Regions from separate parts of the Shewanella sp. VB17 genome, predicted to be linked through region 2. Evidence: riboswitches for the same ligand, from Rfam matches in the RefSeq annotation. Region 2 holds a riboswitch; the other holds the start of a gene.
What was found. A riboswitch is a leader RNA that binds a small molecule or an ion and turns the genes downstream of it on or off. The one in region 2 is predicted to bind cyclic di-GMP.

Region 1: linked by a shared signal. The riboswitch ahead of HQQ94_RS12240 (glycosyl hydrolase family 18 protein) and the one ahead of HQQ94_RS07340 (glycosyl hydrolase family 18 protein) in region 2 are both predicted to bind cyclic di-GMP.

Annotation. Positions count from the first base shown of each region.
Region 1 is NZ_JABRVS010000001.1:2,850,776-2,855,706, forward strand. It holds gene nadA (quinolinate synthase NadA) at 1-77, shown strand, start outside; gene HQQ94_RS12240 (glycosyl hydrolase family 18 protein) at 143-2,758, opposite strand; cyclic di-GMP riboswitch class I at 2,841-2,928, opposite strand; gene HQQ94_RS12245 (RHS repeat-associated core domain-containing protein) at 3,145-4,401, opposite strand; gene HQQ94_RS12250 (RHS repeat-associated core domain-containing protein) at 4,464-4,931, opposite strand, start outside.
Region 2 is NZ_JABRVS010000001.1:1,723,788-1,728,718, reverse strand. It holds gene HQQ94_RS07340 (glycosyl hydrolase family 18 protein) at 1-1,835, opposite strand, end outside; cyclic di-GMP riboswitch class I at 1,988-2,105, opposite strand; gene HQQ94_RS07335 (phytochelatin synthase family protein) at 2,383-3,180, shown strand; gene HQQ94_RS07330 (aminopeptidase P family protein) at 3,422-4,931, shown strand, end outside.

The sequences.
Region 1 (4,931 bases), 1.1 Mb from region 2:
AAGCGGCGTTAATTCCACTTGATCGCATGCTGGATTTTGCACAGATCCTAAACATGAAAGTCAAAGGCAACGCCTAGTTAAAAAATACCCCGGCTTAGACCGGGGTATGTGAACACAGCAATATTAGCGATTGATTAAGCTTTTAATCGCAAGTAGCAGGGCCAACCAGTGTCCATACTGCAGCTGTTCCTGGCTCATCACCTTTAGTCCAATAGCTCGCTTGCCATTGCTGCTGGTTATGAACAGTCATATCACCACTATTAAACACAACATCTTTATCCCACCCCAGTTGAACTTGACTCAATAATTGCCATTGATCCGCGCTACGGCTTGGCTGATTATTTTGAGTCCAGTACTTGGCTTTCCATACCAATTGATCATATTGAACGGTATCAACAGCGGTATAAACCGTACTGCTGTCCCATACAGGATAATGATTAGCATTGGGATCGGTAACGGTGCAGCTACCTCCAGTGTGGCTCGGTGTAACCGTGAGTGTGCTAACAGCACTAGCATCAAGTGAGCCATCGGAGACCAGCACACTCAAAGGATAATCTGTGCTGGTATCGACATCTGAACCTGTGAGCGTTAATGTTGCCGTGTTTGAGCCTGAGGCAGAGATCTGTGCAGGTACCGTCCAGTGGTAAGTTAATGGATCGCCATCGGGATCCGATCCCGTTGCAGTGATACTGATAGATTTTCCTGACTCAACGGTCACTGTGGGATTAACACTCACAATAGGCGCTTGATTTGGCGTGTCAGCTTTGTTGATCACCCTGACCGTGTCATCAGCCGTTAACCCTTGTGGATCGGTTACGGTTAAATTAAATTGATATTCAACATCCTCAAAGGTTTCAGTCAGTATCATTTTTGCTTCAGCTTGATTAGCCTGACTAATGCTCACGCTAGGGCCTGAAGTTTGTGTCCACGCATAAGTCAGTATTTCGTGTTCAGGATCGTAAGAACCACTGCCATTTAAGGTGATGTCTGCAGGTCCTGTGACATTCAAATCAGCACCTGCATTGGCAATGGGCGCTTTATTAGCTGGTGGAGTGGTGCCTTCACCATTGCCTAATCCTTCATGGATAGCATTGAGTATGTCACCATTATCAGCATCGATTTCCCAAGCAAACATGCCGCCCAGCTGATGATTAATTACATATTGGCCTTTTGCTTTAACTGAACGTTCATTATCATAAGTGATCAAGTCACCCGTAGAGGCTTTGAATAAATAAGGTGCCTCAGCGGTTTCATCGTAATGATATTCCCAATCACTGCCCATGTGCTTATTAACGATTTGGCGATAGTCAATAACGCCATCTTCCCATGTCCCTGCTATCTTGCCTGTTGCTGTGCCAGTAAAGGGGTTGTTATCTTGATAATCATGCACGCCCGTCCAGCCACGACCATACATAGCTGCCCCGACCACGATTTTACCCGGTGTCACACCTTGAGTTAATAGTGCTTTGACGCCTTTGTCAGTCGTATAACGGGTATTAGGATCCCAACTTGCATCGTAAAGCGATGTTTGATGCCCCAGCTCAGTATTGCTCCAACCCCCATTGAAGTCGTAGCTCATTAAGAAGATATAATCCATGTACTGCTGTGCAGCCTGATAATCCACTTTGGCTATTTTATCATCACCGGCACTAATGGCTGATGTTAATTCATAACTGCGACCAGTTTCGTCACTCAACGTATTGAGCATATTACGTAGATCTTGCATTAAGAGCACATAGGTTTGCCCATCACTACTACTGCCTAAATCACCATTAGCGCCATCGCCACCAGGAAACTCCCAATCGATATCAACCCCATCGAAAAACTTCCAGGTTTGTAAAAATTCTTTGACTGAGGCTACGAAGGTGTCTCGTTTGGTTTTATCACCAAATTGGAAGAAGGGATCGGATAAGGTCCAGCCACCAATTGAAGGCAGAATTTTTAAATCAGGGTTGGCTTGTTTCAATGCCATTAATTGGCCGAAATTACCTTTATAGGGATCAGCATAGTCGCTAACACCTTCTTGCCCTAACTGTATCGCTGCCCAAGGATCGTGTATCGCGACTTTGAAATCTTCACGTCCCTGACAGGCCTTTTGTAAAGATTGGAAGCTTTTTCCTTCTTCAATGTCTTTGAGGCTGTCGTTAATGCCATCACCACCACAAATAGGAGTAAAGCCGTATAAAATATGGGTGAGGTTTTGTGCCGGAATTTTATCCACTGTAAATTTGCGGCCATAGACGCCCCATTCAACAAAGTAAGCACCAACCACTTTACCGGATTGATTGGCATAAGGACGATTGTTTTCCATTAATGGGGTATTAAGAGGTGCGAGGTGTTTGCCATCGGTGTCGGCGACCAAAATTTCTTTCGCTGCGCTGCTAGTACAACCATCACTGTTACAAAGTTGCACTAGCATCTGATAACGTCCGCTATCCTTTACGCTAAAGCTGGCTTTTCCTGATGTGCTCGATGGGCCTTCCCACACGATGTTATCATCGAGTAACACTTGGGCGGTATCGCCCACTTCACCATACCAAATGTCCCAAGCAACAGAGACGTTAGCAGCTTCGTTAACGGTAACCAATTCATTGTAGGCTGTCGCTGTTTGGCTGATCTCAACAATGGCAAATTTAGTGTCACCATACTGAATGGTAGGGGCACTTGGAATGGCAGCTTGGATACTGGCACTAAAGGCACTTATTCCAATCGTGGATGCGACCAAAAGAGCGGTGGTTGATATTTTTGTATTGAACATAATTCGTTCCCTATTGAGTGAATAACATCAATGAGGCAATTAAACGCAAGTACAGGTTATTCTTATGATTAACAATCTATCCTGTAGTAACCCCGCTATCCTAGGTAACAATTACCCTTAGACCGGAGGTTTTGCGTCCCAGTATTTCAACTGGTTTGCCTTTAATTATAGTGAAACCCAATGACAGCGCTGTCACATGGTTGCAATCATGATATGTGCTATTAACAAATGCAAACGAATAATGCAAAAAAATTGACATATTAACCTTAATAAACATTGCGTTAACTGAAGTTAACATTTTATTACTCATGTATCTATTGTGGTTCAGTTTTTGAGTAGCACCCCTAATGTTAATTAAGGGCACCAATGAGGATACGCGATCTTACTTATTTATAGAGTGCATCAAAACCACCTCCAAATGGGGTGTGACATCGACAATGGATCATGTCGATTTCAGAATAGCGTAAACCGGCTTTTTGTAATGATTTTAGTAATTGCTTGTTAGTGGTGACTCTTCCTGGTCTAATGGCCATCACATCAATCTGACTCCTTTTGGCGGTATATTGCATTTGTTGTGCAGTGTCCTCCGGAAAATTGGACAGTAAATAAGTTTTTGATTTATGCCCTTGTCCAATGATTTCCGTGGGCAATAATGTACCTCCGGTCGCAGTTGATAAACCCGGATCGACCAGCGCCTTACCATGAGGCGCATAATAATTTAGCTTGGTATCAGCAGTGAACCCAGCCGTTGGTGAAGCCATACCGTGAGAAGTGAGCACGAGTCTACTCGAAGATTGATTAGGATCTCCTTGATACAAAAGAAAATTACGACCTACTGGCTTGCCTTTATTAGCACTTGTAATCGTACTGTTCATTCCAGTGGGGAATCGCGTTTTTGTTGATGTGAATCCTTTACTTATTCCTTTGCCAAGTCCAAAGGTCGCTAGGCCGATAACGGCGCCGATCCCTGCGTTGATCCCCGCTTGTTTGGTGTCAATACCGGTGGCCACATTTAACCCAAAATCAGCCGCACCAGAGACGACGGCGTCTGCCACCGCTAAGCCCACTTGAGCACCTGTTTTAGCCCCAACAGCGGCAGCGCCAAAACCGCCACTGATAAAGCCTAAAGCCGCACCGATCCCCACTTGCTTCCAGTCAAATTTAGTGTCAGTTGCCGCCGCGCGTATTCCTTCAGCGGCAGCGGAAATACTGGCGCCTACCACAGCGCCGACAATCGCCCCAATTAACAAGCTCATGAGCGCGAAATGACCACTGGGATCTTTCAGGTTTATCGGATCGCCCAGACAATAGGCATAAGAGTTAATCCCGCCTTTGCCAAACGGGCTCATGCTGTCACTAGCGTGAAAGCGCATCAGTGCCGGGTTATAAACACGATAACCCTTGCCTAAATGATACAATCCCGTGGCTGAATCTTGCCGCTCACCATTAAAGCCTAAGCTGTTTTTTGCAAGCGAGCTTTTGCCTGCACTGACGTTGACAATTTGCCCAGCAGCACTAGCAACCGCAGGGGAGAGTCCCGCAAGAGGTGAGGTCGCCATTAAGAGGGATGAATGTTTTATAAAGCGTCTGCGTGATTCATTGACGGATAAATTTATATGGATTTTTTTGTTAATATTATTCATGCCCAGCCAGCCTCTCTATGGATATCATTTAGTTTGTTATTCTTCGATTTTGTAAAAAACGCCTATGTGAATGGGTTAACACCAGAATAAATAAGATCAATTTTTTTAAATGGGATATTCCCTGGATAAGTCACTTCACTGATTGTGCTTCCTAGGGTGATTGCTCTTGGTTCTAGAAATTGTTGATCTCTAAAACTAAACACAAAACTATGGGTGGCACTATTACTGTATTTCTCTTCACCAAGAAATAGATTTAGATGAGCTTGCTCATTACTCATGGCATCTTTAGCTTGCGCGAGATAGACTGAGTTACTGGCTTTGACTCCACGTCTAGAATAATCTGGCGTTGCTCTGAAGTAGTGACTACCAGATATTGCCTCATAGCCTTCTTTACTTGTGTAGTGAATATAAAGTGGTTTTCCATTAAAGGTGCCGTTATTAAGATGCATATCAATACGTGGATCCTTGGCAATGCCAAATCCTTCAGGGGCCCACTTTTTAGCGGCTTTTGTGGCGCCTCGACCACTTAA
Region 2 (4,931 bases):
AAAACAGGACCCGATATTTGTGACCATGCATAAGTCAGCACCTTATTTTCAGGATCGCGAGATAAGCTGCCATTAAGAGTCACATCAACAGGCCCTGTTACTCGCTGCGCCATTCCAGCATTGGCAATTGGCGCCTTATTCACAGGTGGAATTGTGTCATCTCCATGACCTAAACCTTCATGCATGGCATTGAGAATATCACCATTATCAGCATCGATTTCCCAAGCAAATAACCCACCTAACTGATGCCTTGTGACATACTGACCTTTGGCTTTAACAGAGCGAGGATCATCGAAAGTAATTAAATCACCCGTTGATGGTTTAAATACATAAGGCGCCTCAGCAACTTCATCATATTCGTATTGCCATTCACCAGACATATATTCATTCACTATCTGACGATAATCGACAACGCCACCTTCCCAAGTTCCTTTTACTTTTCCTGTTGCTGTTCCCGTAAATGGATTGCCATCTTGATAATCATTAACCCCAGTCCAACCACGGCCATACATGGCCGTACCAATCACTATTTTTTCTGGTGTCACCCCCTGTGCTAACAGTTTGTTTACGGCTATCTCAGTAGTGTATTCAGTCTCTGGTTTCCAGCTTGCGGCATAAAGCGCAGTCTGATGGTTTAAATCAGTATTAGACCATCCTCCGTAGAAGTCATAAGTCATCAGAAAAATATGATCCATGTATTGCTGTGCATCTTGGTAATCGACTATCGCAATTTTATCCGCACCCGCACTAATCGCTGAGGTTAACTGGTAATCCCTTCCGGTTTCAATGCTTAACTCATCAAGCATGGCACGTAACTCTTTCATCAGTAAAACATAGGTTTCACCGTCTGTTTCAGGATCGCCTAAGTCAGGATTCGCCCCTTTGCCACCAGGAAATTCCCAATCGATATCAACCCCATCAAAAAACTTCCAAGTCTGTAAAAACTCTTTCACTGAAGCGACAAAACGATCACGCTTAATTTTATCGCCCAAAAAGTAAAAAGGATCAGATAAGGTCCAGCCGCCAACAGAAGGAAGAATAATAAGATCAGGTTGTGCCTGTTTAAGGGCCATTAACTGGCCAAAATTGCCCTTATAAGGGTCTGAATATTCGCTGACACCTAACTGAGGCATTTGCAGCGCAGCCCACGGATCGTGAATCGCCACCTTAAAATCTTCACGGCCACTACAAGCACGCTGCAGCGATTGAAAACTCCCTTCTATTTCTTTCAAACTGTCATTGATGCCATCACCGCCACAAATAGGCGTGAAACCATAAAGAATATGAGTGAGATTCTTGGTCGGAACCTTATCTAACGGGAATTGGCGGCCATACACCCCCCACTCAACAAAGTAGCTGCCAACCACCTTGCCAGATTGATTAGTATAAGGTTGATTGTTTTCACCAAACTGAGTATCGAGCGGCAATAGATGACTACCATCGGTGTCAGCAACAATAATGGATTTCTCGTCACTTAACGTACAGCCGTCAACATCACATAACGCCACCTGCATTTGATAACGCCCACCTTGGCGCACATTAAAATTAGCGACCCCAGAAGCCGTTGATGCTCCAGACCACACCTCAACCCCATCAAGTAACACTTTAGCTCTATCACCGAGTGAGCCACTCCACAAACTCCAACTAACAGAGACCTCGGCGGCATCCTTAACCGTCACAAGTTGGTTATATGCAGAAGCAGATTGATTGACTTCTATAATCGAAAATTTTGTTTCACCCCAGCCGATAGTCGGTTTTCCAGGGGCGGCATACACTGATGTTGAAATCCCCCCTACAACGACTAACCCAGCCATGAATAGTTTTGTATTAACCATTGGATGTCCTTATTCTGTTATTTTTATACATTCATCAAAATAAGACAAACAAAGCACCAACAGGAGTAAAGCCTATCTTGAATACCACGAGTACCTGATCCATTGACCTTATCAGTAATCTGAATCATCGAGCACTACATGAAGAAACGCCCTGTAATATCCCCACGTTCATAGATACCACCATGATTTTGAGAGCTCTCCCTCTCAAACCATCTCTTTAATTTGGAGGCTTTGCGTGCCAACTTTTATGTTGGTCTGCCTTTATATAGATACATGTTAGCGATAGGATGACAACGCTGTCAGCCATTATTAGCATAGGTAATATTTGATAAAATATGCAATGTCACATGCTTACTTTTATGTAAATTGATGATTTATTAGCATGCTAAACAGCCTTTAAAAAGCCGCAGAGATACCTATTAGACCAACAAAAATTAATCTAAATGAATAAAATTTAATTGGTAAATTAAGTGGTCATTCTTAAAAATACCTCTCGATAATTAGATCATGCCTGTCAGCACAGGTATTCACTTTAATGAGACTTTAGATGTTATTAAAAAAGAAGCGATACTTAGCCCCTCTGACTTGCTTTATCTTGTTATTATCACAAGCTCCAAGTTTTGCAGGCGACACTCTAGATTGGGCTAGCCAAGAGGGAGTCAGCCGGCTCAGCGCTGCCAAGATAAAACAAGATTTTTTCCATTTAGCCCCTCAATTTGAAGGACAATCAAATAAGACCTTCTGCGGTGTGGCTTCTATGGTCATTATTGCTAATACCCTGCGATCTTCCCCGGAAAATACCGACATTCCTTTAGATAACAGTCGCCTCACTCAAGCTGAAGGCGCTTATTTCCCCAAAGGCGTCAGTCCCCTATTTCATCGCTACAGCCAAGAGTCGATACTCAAAGAGAGCAACAAAACACGGGCACAGATATTAGGTGAGCCTAAAATTAAAGGCGGAAAACACGATTACGGTATGCAGCTATCTGAGATCACGGCGCTGGCCGAATCTTTAGCCCTAAAGGTTCAATCCACCAATGTCATGCCAAAGCAACTCGACGATGCTAATTATGTCCTATCAACCAAGGAACAACTCAAACGTGCCCTTGAGCAACCCGATAGCTATGTGATCGCTAATTATTCTAGAAAGACCTTAAATCAACAGGGTAGTGGGCACTTTTCACCTTTAGCCGCCTATGATGAAACATCCGATTCATTTCTTATTATGGACGTATCTAACACCTATCAAACATGGGTATGGGTCAGCACACACGATCTATTGCAAGCAATGGCAACTCAAGATCAAAATAAAACCCGTGGTTTTGTGATTATCACAGAAGCTTAACCTTACTCTGCCCACTATTTTCGTGTTAACAATCATTCGAAAATAGTGGCAAAATGTCGCTAATTGCAACCATTATTCGCGAAAAAAGCTTAAGTAGCTGACATATACGCTAAATCTACATGAAAAAAATCACGCTTGCGTCACTTCCCTAGTCTAATGTTAGCTGCGATAATCATAGGCAATGCTAACCCCTGCTGATCAACATCCCATATCCACACGTTCAGCCATCACTGGAGCTAATATGATACCTACCATTGCCTCACGCCTCGATGCTGTGCGTCACGACATGGCCCAAGATAACCTCGATGCGTTTATTATCCCACGGGCCGATGAGTATTTAGGTGAATATGTACCAGAACGTAATGAACGCTTGCAATGGATAAGCCATTTCACAGGCTCAGCAGGAATGGTTATCGTATTAAAAAATAGCGCAGCAATTTTTGTCGATGGCCGTTACACCTTGCAAGTCCGACAACAGGTAGATAGTGAACTTTTTCAATATTTAAGCCTAACTGATACTCCACAAATTCAGTGGTTAGTCGATACTTTATCGGCTGATGCCCGTATCGGCTATGATCCACGCTTACATCCATTAAGTTGGCAAAAAAAAGCAAATACTGAATTCACTAAAGCCTCAATGCAACTTATTGCTATTAAAGATAATCCTATCGACAACCATTGGCAAAACAGACCCGCGGCTTCAGCGGCGCCGGCAATCTTATTTGATCACCACAGCGCCGGAAAAACCAGTCAACAAAAACGCCTTGAGATCGGTAACATAGTTAACCACTCTGGCGCTGATATGGCCCTTATCACCTCGCTTGATTCATTTTGCTGGTTGCTCAATATTCGTGGCAGCGATGTGCCTCGCTTACCTGTTATCTTAGGCTCAGCACTACTCCACGCCAACGGTGATATGCTCGTTTTTACTCAATTAGATAAACTGCCGACAGGAATTAATACCCATGTCGGTACTGGAGTCAGCTTTAAAGCTGAAACTGAGCTAGAACCAACCTTAAAGTCGCTTTCGGGCAGTAAACTACTGGCAGATCCACACTCAGCCAACGCATGGTCACAACTGACCGCAGAACAAGCTGGTGCCAACTTAATTGCAGGCTCTGATCCCGTCTCTCTCATCAAGGCGCAGAAGAACCCCAGCGAACTTGCCGGCATAAAAGCCTGTCATATCCGTGATGGTGTTGCCGTCACTCGCTTTCTGGCCTGGCTAGACACTGAAGTCGCAGCCGACAACTTCTTTGATGAAGGTCAACTTGCCGATAAGCTAGAAACCTTTCGTTTAAGCGACTCACAATACCTAGAGCCAAGTTTCGATACCATCTCTGCGGTAGGTGCCAACGCAGCCATGTGTCATTACAACCACAACAATGGCACGCCAGCATTAATGACCAATAACAGCCTCTATCTTGTAGACTCTGGGGCTCAATACCTCGATGGCACCACAGATGTTACTCGTACCATCGCTATCGGTCAGGTCAGCGATGAACAAAGAAAGATGGTGACCTTAGTCCTAAAAGGACACATTGCCTTAGATCAAGCACGCTTTCCTCGCGGAACCACAGGGCAACAACTCGATGGGTTTGCGCGCCAATACCTTTGGCAACACGGTTTTGATTATGATCATGGCACGGGCCATGGTGTCGGTCACTGCTTAAACGTCCATGAAGGGCCACAACGGATCGGAAAAAACAGTAATGATGTCCCGCTGCTTCCCGGAATGGTGCTCTCCAATG